Regions from separate parts of the Nonomuraea sp. 10N515B genome, predicted to be linked through region 1. Evidence: riboswitches for the same ligand, from Rfam matches in the RefSeq annotation. Region 1 holds a riboswitch; the other holds the start of a gene.
What was found. A riboswitch is a leader RNA that binds a small molecule or an ion and turns the genes downstream of it on or off. The one in region 1 is predicted to bind glycine.
Positions count from the first base shown of each region.

Region 2: it holds a riboswitch for glycine, as region 1 does, so the genes downstream of both, gcvT (glycine cleavage system aminomethyltransferase GcvT) here and gcvP (aminomethyl-transferring glycine dehydrogenase) in region 1, are expected to answer to the same signal.

Region 1 is NZ_JBQQBQ010000042.1:10,657-18,236, reverse strand. It holds gene ACTWQA_RS41170 (hypothetical protein) at 1-550, opposite strand, end outside; gene gcvP (aminomethyl-transferring glycine dehydrogenase) at 663-3,488, opposite strand; glycine riboswitch at 3,545-3,659, opposite strand; glycine riboswitch at 3,660-3,759, opposite strand; gene ACTWQA_RS41160 (MerR family transcriptional regulator) at 3,808-4,428, opposite strand; gene ACTWQA_RS41155 (bifunctional nuclease family protein) at 4,576-5,046, opposite strand; gene ftsR (transcriptional regulator FtsR) at 5,167-5,793, opposite strand; gene ACTWQA_RS41145 (FHA domain-containing protein) at 5,944-6,456, opposite strand; gene ACTWQA_RS41140 (sugar phosphate nucleotidyltransferase) at 6,726-7,580, opposite strand, start outside.
Region 2 is NZ_JBQQBQ010000014.1:232,045-239,624, forward strand. It holds gene ACTWQA_RS23630 (L-serine ammonia-lyase) at 1-1,078, opposite strand, end outside; gene gcvH (glycine cleavage system protein GcvH) at 1,136-1,525, opposite strand; gene gcvT (glycine cleavage system aminomethyltransferase GcvT) at 1,522-2,607, opposite strand; glycine riboswitch at 2,642-2,737, opposite strand; glycine riboswitch at 2,738-2,835, opposite strand; gene ACTWQA_RS23645 (hypothetical protein) at 2,929-3,762, shown strand; gene ACTWQA_RS23650 (gamma-glutamyl-gamma-aminobutyrate hydrolase family protein) at 3,759-4,451, opposite strand; gene ACTWQA_RS23655 (3-oxoacyl-ACP reductase) at 4,461-5,225, opposite strand; gene ACTWQA_RS23660 (aldehyde dehydrogenase family protein) at 5,231-6,571, opposite strand; gene ACTWQA_RS23665 (glutamine synthetase family protein) at 6,574-7,580, opposite strand, start outside.

The DNA of each region.
Region 1 (7,580 bases):
GCACGTCCTCCTCGGGAGCCGACTCCAGCGCCTCCATGAGGACGTCGGCCGCCATCCCGGGCTCGTCGTGCTCCATCAGCAGATCGGCCAGCTGCCGGGCCGCGTGCGCGCCGATCTGGCCGTCGCCGGCCGCCATGGCGGCCCGCAGCTCCCCCTCCGCCTCCTCGAGACTCGTGGCCAGCCGGGCCAGCGCGAGATGGGCCAGCGGCACGTACGCGGCGGTGCCGACGCCCAGCACGGCCTGCCAGGCGGCCCGGGCCTGCTCGGCCCGCCCCTCCCGCTCGAAGCCCTGCGCGAGATGGCAGGCGGCCTGCGCGGCGTATTCAGGATGGCCGGTGGCCAGCGCGGTCCTGGCCGCGGCGCGGGCGGCCTCGACGTCGCCGCGCTCCTCCAGCACCACGGCCAGCCCCACGGCGGCCTGGGCCTGGTCGGGTCCTTCAGGGTCGGCGGCCAGCCGGCCCAGGATGGCGGCGGCTCCGTCGAGATCACCGTCCTCGGCGAGGCGGCGGGCGGCGTCGAGGGGCGGTGTCTCCAGCTCTGAGAACGTCAAGAGAGCTCCTTCTGGCGACGGTCGCACGAAGCTTAACCACTTCTGGCGATCATGTCTGCTCAGTTGACGCTGAAGGACTGGCCGGCCCTCGATTCAGGGCCGGCCGGACGACTCAGTCCTCGTAGGCCTCCAGCGGCGGGCACGAGCACACCAGGTTGCGGTCCCCGTACGCCTGGTCGATGCGCCGCACCGGCACCCAGTACTTGCCGTCCCGCAGCGACGGCACCGGGTAGGCGGCCTCGGTCCGCGAGTAAGGGTGCGCCCACTCGTCGGCGACGACGGACTCGGCCGTGTGCGGCGCGTTGCGCAGCGGGTTGTCGGTCTTGTCGTAGTCGCCGGACGCCACCTTGGAGATCTCCCCCCGGATGGCGATCATCGCCTCCGCGAACCGGTCGAGCTCGTCGAGGTCCTCGCTCTCGGTCGGCTCGATCATCAGCGTCCCGGCCACCGGGAACGACATGGTGGGCGCGTGGAAGCCGTAGTCGATGAGCCGCTTGGCCACGTCGTCCACGGTGACGCCGGTCTCCTTGGTGATCTGCCGCAGGTCGATGATGCACTCGTGGGCGACCAGCCCGCCGCGCCCGGTGTACAGCACCGGGTAGTGGGGGGCCAGGCGCCGGGCGAGGTAGTTGGCCGACAGGATGGCCTGCTCGGTCGCCGCGGTCAGGCCATCCGAGCCCATCATCCTGATGTACGCCCACGAGATCGGCAGGATCCCCGCCGACCCGTATGGGGCCGCCGAGACGGGCCCGACGGGCGTGTCGTTGTGCAGCGGGTGGCCGGGCAGGTAGCGCGCCAGGTGGGCGCGCACCGCCACCGGGCCGACACCCGGGCCGCCGCCGCCGTGCGGGATGCAGAACGTCTTGTGCAGGTTGAGATGGGACACGTCGGCCCCGAACTCGCCCGGCTTGGCCAGACCGACCAGCGCGTTGAGGTTGGCGCCGTCGACGTAGACCTGCCCGCCGGCGCCGTGCACCTTGGCGCACACCTCGGTGATGCTCTCCTCGTAGACGCCGTGCGTCGACGGGTACGTCACCATGATCGCGGCCAGCGCGTCCCGGTGCTTGTCGATCTTGGCGTCGAGGTCGGCCAGGTCGATGTTGCCGTCGGCGTCGCAGGCCACGACCACCACGCGCATCCCCGCCATGACGGCGCTGGCGGCGTTGGTGCCGTGCGCGGAGGACGGGATGAGGCAGACGTCGCGCCCGCTCTCGCCGTTCGCGCGGTGGTAGGCGCGGATGGCCAGCAGCCCGGCGAACTCGCCCTGCGAGCCGGCGTTCGGCTGGATCGACACCGCGTCGTAGCCGGTGACCTCGGCCAGCCAGCGCTCCAGCGTGCCGATCAGCTCCGTGTAGCCCTCGGCCTGGGCCTCCGGCGCGAACGGGTGGATCCCGGCGAACTCCGGCCAGGTGATCGGCTCCATCTCGGTGCTGGCGTTCAGCTTCATGGTGCAGGAGCCGAGCGGGATCATCGAGCGGTCCAGCGCGATGTCCTTGTCCTGCAGCTTGCGCAGGTAACGCAGCATCGCCGTCTCGGAGTGGTGGCCGTGGAAGACCGGGTGGGTCAGGTACGCCGACTCGCGCAGCAGCGCGGCGGGCAACGCGTCGGCGTCCAAGGCCACCTCGGAGGCGTCCATGCCGAACGCCGACCACACCGTGGTCACCTCGGCGGCGCCGGTCTTCTCGTCACAGGCGACCGAGACGTGGTCGGCGCCGGCCTGCCAGAGGTTGACGCCCCGCTCGGCGGCCGCGGCGACGACCTCGGCGGCCCGGCCGGGCACGCGGACCAGGACGGTGTCGAAGAACTCGTGGTGCACGACCTCCAGGCCGGCCTCGCGCAGCCCGTCGGCGAGGGCGACGGCGTGCCGATGGACCCGGTGGGCGATGCGGCGCAGCCCGTCGGGGCCGTGGTAGACGGCGTACATGCCGGCGATGACGGCGAGCAGGACCTGCGCGGTGCAGATGTTGCTGGTGGCCTTCTCGCGGCGGATGTGCTGCTCGCGGGTCTGCAGGGCCAGCCGGTAGGCGGGGTCGCCGTCGGCGTCGACGGACACGCCGACCAGGCGGCCGGGCATCTGCCGCTGCAGCCCCTCGCGTACCGACATGTAAGCGGCGTGCGGCCCGCCGAACCCGAACGGCACCCCGAAACGCTGCGAGGAGCCGATCGCGATGTCGGCGCCGAGCTCGCCCGGCGTGGCCACGAGCGTGAGGGCCAGCAGGTCGGCGGCGGCCACGACGAGCGCGCCGGCCTCGTGCGCGGCGGCGGCCACGGCGCGGAAGTCGCGCAGCCGCCCGGAGGCTCCCGGGTACTGGACGAGCACGCCGAAGCACTCGGGCAGCTCGCCGTCGAGCGGGTGCTCCACGAGCGTGATGCCGAGCGGCTCGGCGCGGGTGGCCAGCACCCGCTTGGTCTGCGGCAGCGCGTCGGCGTCGACCACGAACACGTTGCTCTTGGACTTGCCGGCGCGCCGGGCCAGCGTCATGGCCTCGGCGGCGGCGGTGGCCTCGTCGAGGAGGGAGGCCCCGGCGACGGGCAGGCCGGTGAGGTCGGAGACGACCGTCTGGAAGTTCAGCAGCGCCTCGAGGCGGCCCTGCGAGATCTCCGGCTGGTAGGGCGTGTACGCGGTGTACCAGCCCGGGTTCTCCAGCAGGTTGCGGCGGATCACCGCGGGCGTGATCGTGTCGTGGTAGCCCAGGCCGATCATCGAGGTCAGCACCCGGTTGCGGTCGGCGAGGGCGCGGAGCTCGGCGATCGCCTCGGTCTCGCTCGCGGCGGCGGGCAGCTGGAGCCGGTCCTTGGCCCTGATGGCCTCGGGGACGGCCACGGCCACCAGGTCGGACACGGACTCGAAGCCGACGGCCTCGAGCATGCGCTGCTGCTCGGCAGCGGAGGGGCCGATGTGCCGGGATGAGAACGGCGGAGCTGACAGGTCGGTCATGGACAGTGCCTCCCGAGGCTATGGAGACCGGCGCCAGGGCGCGGGCGAGTGCCGGATCTCCCCACTCTGTCAGCGCGGCGTCACCGCGACCTGAGAGCTTCACCCCCGTGAACAGGGGCTTGCACCGTCGGTGAGGCACGCCTGGCGGGCGCGCCTGCTTTCCAGAGTTGCCTCGCCCGAGCGGTACGGGGTGCCTGAGAGATTCCGGGGAGGGTTGCTCCTTCGGCGCCCCGGGACCCGTGGGCCCCAGAGACTCTCCCGCACGGGGTCGTCAGCCTTGCTGTCCTACATTACAGCCCCTATGCGTTACAAGGGGATTTCACCCGATGCGTCGGGCGCGGCGGCGCCGGGCGAGCTCGTCAGCGGGGTGGTCGGCCGGGACGGTGTCCTCGACCGCCGCTCTTTCCCCCGGCAGCTCCGCGAGGGATCCCTCGACCTCGCGCCAGACCCGGCCGAGCGCGATGCCGAACACGCCCTGGCCGCCCTGGAGCAGGTCGATCACCTCGTCGGCGGAGGTGCACTCGTAGACGCTGACGCCGTCGCTCATGAGCGTGATCTGGGCGAGGTCGGCGACCCCGCGATCGCGCAGATGCTGCACGGCCGTGCGGATCTGCTGCAGCGACACTCCGGTGTCGAGGAGCCGCTTGACGACTTTGAGCACCAGGATGTCGCGGAAGCTGTAGAGCCGCTGGGAGCCCGAGCCTTGCGCGGCCCTGATCGTGGGCTCTACCAGGCCCGTGCGCGCCCAGTAGTCGAGCTGCCTGTAGGTGATGCCGGCCGCCGCGCAGGCCGTGGGCCCGCGGTATCCGATGTCGCCCGGCAACGCCGCCGGCTGCTCGTCGAAGAGCAGACCCTGCTCCCCGGCACGCTGCCGCGCGTCCTCACGCCGTACCGGATCTTCCTGGCCGGCCGTCTTTCCCTCGCCGCTGCTGACCGCCACGCGGACCTCCGGCTTTCTCTCATCCCGTGGCCTGATCTGGGGGTTCATGAAGGGCGGCCACGGGTTTCACTTGCACCGTAGGACCGTGACCATGCTCAGTCAACGATCCGGCTCGGCGCGTCGTGAAGCGTAAATGCACCGAAATACCTACCCCGCCCTGCCGAAGTCTTCGGGAGTGATTGTGTCAAGGAACTCCCTGAACTTCTCCACCTCGTCCTCTTGGTCGTCGGGGATGACCACGCCGGCCTCCTGGACCACCTCCTCGCTGGCGAAGATGCGGGCTCCGGTGCGCAAGGCGAGCGCGATCGAGTCCGACGGCCGCGCGCTCACCTCCACGCCGTTGGAGAACACCAGATCGGCGAAGAAGATGCCGTCACGCAGCGCCACAATGTTGACCGCCCGCAGGCCGACGCCCAGGGCGCTCAGGACGTCACGGAAAAGGTCATGGGTGAGCGGCCGCGGCGGTGGCTCCTCCGCTTGGGCCAGGGCGATCGCCGTCGCCTCGGTCATGCCAATCCATATCGGAAGGAACCGCTCCCCGTGTGCCTCCTTGAGCAAGACGATCGGCTGGTTTGTGGGCATTTCAACTCTTACGCCCACGACCTCCATCTGCAACACGGGCTGCTCCGTATTCCTGACCGGTCACCCGGCACAGCTCTTCGCTCGACTGGCTACTTCAATTCAACGTAACACCCGGCGGGCCTGGAATGTGCCGTCGGCTCCCTGCTCGCCCCGCTCTCAACGGCCCAGCACCGACCGTACGCCCGTGCGCACCAGAGATGCGTGCAGATCGAGCAAGAGGGCCGAAAGCTCCCTGGCGATCTCCTCCGCCTCGCCGGCGGCCCCGGGGGCGCGCCGCTTCAGCACGGGCGCGACGGTCTGCTCGACCAGGCCGCACTCGCGCTCGGCCGCCGCCTTGACCGCACGCAGATGCCGGGCGTGCAGGCCGAAGCGGGCCAGGGCGCCGACGGTGCGCGCGACCTTCAGCGCCTCCTCGTCGTAGCGCCTGGCCACCGGGGCGAGCAGGCCGTAGTCCTCCAGCTCGGTGAGCGTCTCCTCATCGATCTCCGCGGCCTCGAGCAGCTCGGCACGGCTGAGCTTGACCTCGTGCTTGTCCTGCACCGCGCGGGGGCGGCCGAAGCTCTCGGCCATCCTGTCCTTGATCACCCGCAGCGGCAGGTAGTGGTCGCGCTGCTCGGTGAGGATGAAACGCAGCTGCTCGACGTGCAGATGCGTGAACTTGCGGTAGCCGGAGGGGCTGCGCTCGGGCTCGATCAGCCCTTCGCCCTCCAAGAACCTGATCTTGGAGATCGTGACATCGGGGAACTCGCCCTGCAGGAGCGCGAGCACCTCCCCGATGCTCATATGCGAGCGTGCCGCCTGCGGGCTCATGAGACCTTCGGCCTCACGAGCCCGAGCGGGGCTGTGTCCACCGGTCGCTCGCCTCGCTCGCTCATGCGACCTTCGGCCTCATGAGCCCAGGGGCCGTGTCCATGCGTCGCTCGCTTGACTCGCTCATGCCCCGGCGTTGCCCCGCATCAGGAAGACCAGGCGGAACTTGCCGATCTGCACCTCGTCGCCGGAGTGCAGCGGCACCTCCTCGATCCGCTCCCTGTTGACGTAGGTGCCGTTGAGGCTGCCGACGTCGCGGACGGAGAACTGGCCACCACGATGCCGGTAGAACTCGACGTGGCGGCGGGAGACCGTGATGTCGTCGAGGAAGATGTCGCTCTCCGGGTGGCGCCCGGTCGTGGTCAGCTCCTTGTCGAGCCGGAAACGACTCCCCTGATTGGGGCCCCTGGTCACCGTGAGCAACGCCGTGCCGGGCGGCAGCTGCTCGACGAGCGCCCGCTCGGCCAGGAGCATGTCACCTGTCTCAGCCTCGTATGCCTCGATTCCCGCGACGGAGATCGTCGACGTGGTGTCCCCGGAGACCTCGGGTCTGGTCAGCGGTGACCCACAACGGGAACAGAAACGGGCATCCTCGGGGTTGGCGTGCCCGCACTGCGTGCAGTAGACGCTCGGCATCGATCGGCTCGGCCTCCTACCGCGAAGACGCGGCGACGGTGCTCGGGGCGCGCCTCGCTTCGCTTTTTCACGTTTGCGAATGCCGCAACATACGCTGATCAGCGGTAAAGGTCAACTCGGGGCGCTGGACTGTGGTGTGGACGCAGACAAAGTTACCGCCGCTTCCGCCCCGTGGTCCATGCCGCCGCGCGTTTCAACATTACGATCTTGCGGCGCCGTCCGCGCGCTTCGCGGGCGAACTTTTTCAGATGACACTCGGTGACCGGCCCCTAGGTGGCGGCCTGCTCCACGATGCGCGCCCAGTGTTCGAGCAGCGCCTGGGCGCCGTCCATGTCGGGTGCCTCGGCCCACAGATCGGTGAGGGGCTCGGTAGCGGCGGGCAGGATCAGCACCCAGCTCCCGTCGTCGTGGGTCACGCGCACCCCGTCGGTGGTGTCGATGCTGTGGCCCTCGGCCTCGGCCTCGGCCGCCTCGATGACCGAGCGCATGACGGCGCCCTTGGCCGCCCAGGGCGTCGGCACGGCCCGCTTGAGCAGCTTGACCTCGGGGATCCTGGCGTCGATCTGGCTGAGCGACAGGCGGGTGCGGGCGACCAGCCCCAGCAGGCGCATGAACGCGGCCAGCCCGTCGATGGCCGGGCTGAACTCGGGCACGACGAACCCGCCCCGCCCGTCCGCCGCGAAGATCATGTCGGCTCCGGCGGCGGCCGAGGTGAGGGCGTCCAGCGCGGTGGAGGTCCACTGCACCTGCACGCCGTGGAAGCGGCAGACCTGCTCGGCGACCCTGGTCGTGGTGACCGGCAGCGCCACCTGGCCGCCCCGGCGCTCGGCGGCGACGAGGTCGAGCACGACGAGCAGCGCCCGTTCGTCGTTGATGAGCTGGCCCATCTCGTCCACCAGGGCGATGCGCTCGCCGACCGGGTCGAACCGCACGCCGAAGGCCGCGCGCGAGGAGCTGACCAGCTCGGACAGGCGCTGCAGGTCGCGGCGGCGCTCGGCCAGCGTCTCGGTGGGCGAGAGGTCGTCGAGGCGGGCGTTCACGGTCAGCACCTCCACCCCGAGCCGGCCGAGTAACGCCGGCAGCACCAGCGACGAGGTGCCGCCGGCGCAGTCGACGACGACCTT
Region 2 (7,580 bases), on a different contig from region 1:
CCGTGAGGGCGGCGGAGGCCATCGAGCAGGCCGAGCCGACCTCGCCCTGGCAGCCGACCTCGGCCCCGGAGATCGAGGCGTTCTCTTTGAACAGGACGCCGATGGCGGCGGCGGTGAGGAGGAAGCGGACTACGCCGTCGTCGTCGGCGTGGGGGACGAAGCGGGTGTAGTACGTCAGGACGGCCGGGATGATGCCGGCGGCGCCGTTGGTGGGGGCGGTGACGATGCGGCCGCCGGCGGCGTTTTCTTCGTTGACCGCCAGGGCGAAGAGCGTCACCCAGTCCATGGCCTGGAGCGGGTCCTTCTCGGGCGGCTCGGTCTGCAGGCGGCGGTAGAGCTGGTTGGCGCGGCGCTTGACCTTGAGACCGCCGGGCAGGACGCCTTCTTTGGAGATGCCGCGGCGGACGCAGTCCGACATGACGTTCCACAGGTTGAGGATTCCGGTGCGGATCTCTTCCTCGGTGCGGCCGAAGGCCTTCTCGTTCTCCAGCATGAGGGCGGAGATCGACAGGCCGGTGTTCGAGCAGTGTTTGAGGAGCTCTTCCCCTGTGGTGAAGGGGTAGGGGAGCACGGTGTCGTCGGGCTTGATGCGGTCGGCGCCGGTGGCGTTCTCGTCCACGACGAAGCCGCCGCCGACCGAGAAGTAGACCTTTTCCCGCAGCGTGTCGCCGTCTGCGGTGTAGGCGGTGAAGCGCATGCCGTTCGGGTGTTCGGGGAGGGAGATCTTGCGTTCGAAGATCAGGTCCTCGCCGACGACGAAGGGGACCTCATGGGTGCCGTAGAGCTTGACGGTGCCGGAGGCGCGCATCGCGGCCAGGCGGTCGTCGATGGTGTCCACGTCCACGAGTTCGGGCTTCTCGCCCGACAGGCCCAGCAGGACGGCCTTGTCGCTGCCATGACCCTTGCCGGTGAGGCCGAGTGAGCCGTACAGGATGGCCTGGACGCGCGCCACGCGCGGCAGCAGGCCGTCCTCGTGCAGCCCCCGGGCGAACTTGTGCGCGGCCGCCATCGGGCCGCCCGTGTGCGAGCTGGACGGGCCGATACCGATCTTGAAGAGGTCGAAGACGCTGATCGCCATTGATGGGCGCCTTTCATGCAAGGCCGGGGCCCGCGGAACGGGCCCCGGCGAAATGGGTCAGGACTCGCCTGAGGTGAGCGCCTTGTACTCCTCGGCGGACAGCAGGTCCTCCGCGTCGCCTTCCATGCGGACGCGGAACATCCAGCCCTCGCCGTACGGGTCGCTGTTGACGACCGACGGGTCGTCCACGACGGCCTGGTTGATCTCGACGATCTCGCCGGCGACGGGCGTGTAGATCTCGCTCACGGACTTGGTCGACTCCACCTCGCCGACGGAGTCGCCGCCCTCTACGGTCGAACCGACCTCAGGGAGCTGCACGTAGACCACGTCACCGAGGGCGTCGGCGGCGAAGGCCGTGATGCCGACGGTCACGGTCAGCCCGTCATCGAGCCCGGCCACCCACTCGTGCTCCTTGGTGTAGCTCAGCTCGTCAGGGATGTTGCTCACTTCTTCCTCCTGTAAAAGGGCAGCTCTACCAGGTCCATAGGTTCTTGGCTGCCCCGGATGTCCACGGCCAGGCCTTCTTCGATGCCGGTGTCCACGTAAGCCATAGCAATGGGCTTGCCCAGAGTCTGGGAAGGCGCACCGCTGGTGACCTCGCCGACGACGGCGCCGTCTTTGGTAACCGGGTAACCGTGGCGCGGCACCCGGCGGCCCCGCGCGACCAGGCCGACGAGGCGGCGCCGCGGCGGGTCGTCCTTGACCGCCTCGAGCGCCGTCCTGCCGACGAAGTCGCCGGGCTTGTCGAATTTCACCACTCTGCCGAGCCCTGCGTCGAACGGGGTGAGCTCGGCGCTGAGTTCGTTGCCGTACAGGGGCATGCCCGCCTCGAGGCGGAGCGTGTCGCGGCTGGACAGGCCTGCGGGCTTGAGCCCGTACGGCTCGCCGGCCGCCATGAGGGCGTGCCACAGCGGCGCGGCATCCTCGTTCGCGACGAAGAGCTCGAAGCCGTCCTCGCCGGTGTAACCGGTGCGGGCGATCAGTGCCTGCCGTCCGTCCACCACGCCCGGCAGGCCCGCGTAGTACTTGAGGCCGCCGAGGTCGGCGTCGGTGAGCGTGGCGAGGATCTCCTGCGCCCGCGGGCCCTGGACGGCGATGAGCGCGTACTGGTCGGAGCGGTCGTCCACGACGGCGTTGTACGCCTTCGCGCGCTCTTTCAGCTCATTTCCGACTTTTTCGTAGTTTGAGGCGTTTGCCACCACCATGAACTCTTCGTCCCCGAGCCGGTAGACGATGAGGTCGTCGAGCACCCCGCCACGCTCGTTCACGATCATGGTGTATCTGGCCCGCCCGGGCTCCAGCGCTGACAGATGCCCGACCAGCGCATAGTCCAGGGCCTGGCCGGCCTGCGGGCCCGTCAGGAAGATCTCGCCCATGTGCGACAGGTCGAACAGCCCCGCCGCCTGCCGGACGGCGTTGTGCTCCGCGGACTCGCTGCCGTACCGGAGGGGCATGAGCCACCCCGCGAAGTCGGTCAGCGTGGCGCCGAGGCTCTCGTGAACGTCTCGTAGCGGTGTCGGTCGGGACATTTATCGCACCTCAGGACAGGATCGGATGCCAGCATCCTCCCCCTCTGTCATCGATGCCTGAGAGCTTCGCCCGGGTTTTGCCGGACTTTCACCTTCGGCGAGGCCCACAGGCCTGCTTTCCAGAGGACACCTCGTCCGTGCGGTCCTTTGCCTTGAGAGGTTCGCGGGGAGGGCTTGCTCCTTCAGGGACCCTGACCGGCTGTCAGGGTGCTCTCCCGCACGGTTTCGTGGGTGATGTCCCGTAAGCCTAGTGCCGTTACGGGGGTCTTGTCGCGTTCGGACGCCCGTGAACCGCTCGGGCGGTGATGACGTTGAAGGGGCATGAACAGGCGAATGGCGGCCCTCGGACTCGCGGCGGCCCTGACCATCACGTCCTGCGGCGCCGAGAGCGCCGCGTCCCCGGCGCCGCCTCCTCGGTACGAAGCCAGCCTGACGGTGCTCGAAGGCCACGGGCACGGGCCTCAGCTGTGCCGGGCGGTGGCCGAGTCCCTCCCGCCTCAGTGCGGTGGCCCCGACGTGGTCGGCTGGGACTGGAGCAAGGTCGAGCACGAGTCGCAGGGTGGCGTGAAATGGGGTTCGTACCGGGTCGTCGGCACCTGGGACGGCGCCCGGCTGACCCTTACGGAGCCGCCCGGCTCGCCCGTGTATGAAGAGCCTCCCACGACCGACTTCACCACCCCGTGCCCCGAGCCGGAGGGCGGCTGGCGGCCCGTCGATCCCGCCAAGGCCACGGAGGCGACCCTGGAGAAGGCGATGAAGCGGGCGGGGACGGCCAAGGAGTTCGCAGGCGCCTGGATCGAGCCCATCGGGCCGAAGCCCGACCCGTCGGAGGAACTCGACGCCTACGCGCGGGGGCAGGTGCTCAACCCCAGGTTCACCGGCGACCTGGCGGGGCGCGAGGCGTGGATCCGCGAGGTCTGGGGCGGCGCGTTGTGCGTCAGCGGCGCGGAGCGTACCGAGGCCGAGTTGCACGCGATCCAGCGGGAGGTCGAGAAGGAGCTGGGCGACGCCCTCATCTCCTCCGCGCCCAGCGTCACCCGCAACCGGGTCGAGGTGGAGACCTGGCTCGCCTCCGACGACCTGCGCCGCACGTTCGACCAGAAGTACGGCGCGGGCGTCGTCGTCCTCGACAGCGTGCTCAAGCCCGTCGGTTAGCGGCAGGCCGCCACGAAGGTTTCGAAGATCGCGCAGTCCTCGGCCGCCTCCGGGTGCCACTGCACGGCCATCGTGAACGACTCCGTGTCCATCTCGACCGCCTCGATCGTGCCGTCCTCGGCGGTCGCGGACACCGTGAGGCCCGGGGCGAGGCAGTCGATGGCCTGGTGGTGGTAGTGCGGGACTGTCACCGGCTCCGTGCCGAGGGCCTTGGCCAGGCGCGTGCCCGGCACGGGCACGACGGGCAGCGGGCCGAAGCGGCCGGGCGCGAGGGAGTGCCCCTCGTGCCCGACCACGTCCGGGAGGTGCTGGTGCAGGGTGCCGCCGAGGGCGACGTTGAGCACCTGGAGGCCGCGGCAGATCCCCAGGTACGGCAGACCGGCCTCGAGAGCGGCATTCAGCACCGCAAACTCGGCCTCATCCCGAAATTTGCGAACATAGCCGACCTTTTCCCCCAGCTCCTGGCTGTAGCGGGCCGGGTCGATGTCGCCCCCGCCCGCCAGGATGAGCCCGTCGAGCCGCCCCACGACAGGCGCGGGATCGCCGGCCGGCGGCAGCACGACCGGCTGCCCGCCGGCGCGGACGACCTGCTCCACGTACATGTACGGCAGCAGCGCGACGGTCATGTCCGCCCACACCGTGAACTTCGCCGGCTCGACGTAACAGGTGATCCCGATGACCGGACGCACGATTTCCTCCTAGAGCGGCGTCACGTAGGCGCCGGAGATGCCGCCGTCCACCAGGAACTCGCTGGCCGTGATGAACGACGCGTCGTCACTGGCCAGGAACGCCACCGCCGCCGCGATCTCCGTCGCCTCGGCGAAGCGCCCCACGGGTACGTGCACCAGCCGCCGCTGCGCCCGCTCCGGGTCCTTGGCGAACAACTCCCGAAGCAACGGCGTGTTGACCGGCCCGGGGCACAGGGCGTTCACCCTGATGCCCTCCCTGGCGAACTGCACGCCCAGCTCCCGCGACATCGCCAGCACGCCGCCCTTGGAGGCGGTGTAGGAGATCTGCGACGTCGCCGACCCCATCACGGCCACGAACGACGCCGTGTTGATGATCGAGCCCTTGCCCTGCCGCCGCATGTACGGGAGGACGTGCTTGCAGCACAGGTAGACGCTGGTCAGGTTGACCTCCTGGACGCGGCGCCAGGCGTCGATGCCGGTCTCCAGGATCGAGTCGTCGTCGGGCGGCGAGATGCCGGCGTTGTTGAAGGCGATGTCGACGCTGCCGTAGGTGTCGTAGGCGGTCTGGAACATCCTGACGACGTCGTCCTCGCTGGTCACGTCGGCCTTGATGAAGAGGCCGCCGACCTCGTTGGCGGCCTTGGCGCCCGCCTCCTCGTCGACGTCCACGCAGACGACCTTGGCGCCCTCCTCGGCGAACCTGCGGGCCGTGGCGAGCCCGATGCCGCTGCCCGCGCCGGTGATGACCGCCACCCGATCCTGCAACCGCTGCACTTGTTTCACTCCCAGGAGATGAAGACGTTCTTGGTCTCGGTGAACGCCGCCAGGGCGTCCGGGCCGAGCTCCCTGCCGAGTCCGGACTGCTTGAAGCCGCCGAAGGGGGTCCAGTAGCGGACCGAGGAGTTGGAGTTCACCGAGAGCGCGCCCGATTCGACCGCCCTGGCCACCCGGAGCGCCCGCCCGACGTCGCGGGTCCAGATGGAGCCGCTCAGCCCGTACGGGGTGTCGTTGGCGATCCTGACGGCGTCGGCCTCGTCCTTGAACGGCGCCACTGAGACCACAGGCCCGAAGATCTCCTCGGTGAACGCCCGGTCGGTGACGTCCGGGGTGAGCACGGTCGCCGGGAACCAGTAGCCCTTGCCCTGCGGGCACGTTCCCTGGAGGTAGGGCTCCTGGACGAAGCCGCGGACGCGTTCCAGGTGCTCGGCGCTGATCAGCGGGCCCATCTCGGTGCTCTCGTCGAGCGGGTCGCCGACCTTGATGGCCTGGACGGCGGGCGCGAGCAGGGCCATGAAGTCGTCGTACACGTCGGCCTGGACGAGCAGCCGGGAACGCGCGCAGCAGTCCTGGCCGGCGTTGTCGAAGACCGCGTAAGGAGCCGCCTTCGCGGCCTTCTCGAGGTCGGCGTCCGCGAAGATGATATTTGCTGATTTGCCGCCCAGCTCTAGCGTCACCCGCTTGACCTGCGTGGCCGCCTTGGCGGCGATCTCCTTGCCCACCTCGGTGGAGCCGGTGAACACGATCTTGGCCACGTCCGGGTGCTCGACCAGCCGGGCCCCCGTGACCTCCCCTGCCCCAGGCAGAACCTGGAGCACCCCCTCGGGGAGGCCCGCCGCCAAGGCCAGCTCCGCCAGCCTCAGCGCCGACAGCGGAGTCCATTCCGCCGGCTTGACGATCACGGTGTTACCGGCCGCCAGCGCGGGGGCCACGCCCCACGACATGATCAGCATGGGGAAGTTCCACGGCACGATGACGCCCACCACGCCCAGGGGCTCCTGGAACGTGATGTCCACACCGCCCGGCACCGGGATCTGCTTGCCGTGGTTGCGTTCGGGGGCGGCGGCGTAGAAGTGCAGGACGTCGCGTACGGCGCCGGCCTCCCAGCGGGCGCTCCCGATCGGGTGCCCGGCGTTGGCCAGCTCCAGCCCTGCCAGCTCCTCGCCGTGCTCGCCCACCAGGTCGGCGAAGCGCCGCAGCAGCCGCGCCCGGTCGCCGGGGGCCACGTCGCGCCAGGCCGGGTACGCCTTCCTGGCACGCTCCACCGCCCGGTCGACCTCGGCCGCGTCGGCCATCTCGACCTCGGCGAGCACGTCCTCGGTCGCCGGATTAACGATCTTCATGCTCACATCCGTTCGAACCCACGGAACATCTCCCAATCCGTCACCGCCGCGTCGAACGCGGCCAGCTCCACCCGCGCGTTGTTCGCGTAGTGCTCGACCACGTCCTCGCCGAACGCCACGCGGGCCAGCTTCGACCCCTCGAACAGGGCGAGCGCGTCGCGCAGCGTGTGCGGCACGGTCTCGGCGCCCGAGGCGTAGGCGTTGCCCTCGAAGGGATCCTCCAGCGGCAGCTCGTTGTCGATCCCGTACAGCCCGGCCGCGATCAGCGCGGACACCGCCAGGTACGGGTTGACGTCGCCGCCCGGCACCCGGTTCTCCACGCGCAGCGACTGGCCGTGGCCGACGAGGCGCAGCGCGCAGGTGCGGTTGTCGACGCCCCACTTGACGGCCGTGGGGGCGAAGCTGCCGGGGACGTAGCGCTTGTAGGAGTTGATGTTGGGGGCGTACAGGAGGGTGAGCTCGCGCAGGCAGGCCTGCTGGCCGGCGATGAAGCGGGCGCCGAGCGGCGACAGCCCGAACGGCCCTTCGCCCGCCATCACCGGGTCGCCGTCCACGGTGCGCAGCGAGATGTGGATGTGGCAGGAATTGCCCTCGCGCTGGTTCGGCTTGGCCATGAAGGTGATCGACTTGCCCTCCTGGGCGGCGATCTCCTTGGCGCCGTTCTTGTAGATGGCGTGGTTGTCACAGGTCTTGAGCGCCTCGTCGTAGCGGAAGGCGATCTCGTGCTGGCCCAGGTTGCACTCGCCCTTGGCGGACTCGACGTACAGGCCGGCGCCCTCCATGCTCAGCCGGATGCGGCGCAGGAGCGGCTCGATGCGGGCGGTGCCGAGGAGGGAGTAGTCGACGTTGTAGAGGTTCGCGGGCGACATGTCGCGATAGGCGCGCTTCCAGGCGTCCTCGTAGCTGTCCTCGTAGACGACGAACTCCAGCTCGGTGCCCACATACGCGGCCAGGCCGCGCTCGGCCAGGCGGGTCAGCTGCTTGCGCAGGATCTGGCGGGGTGAGGCGG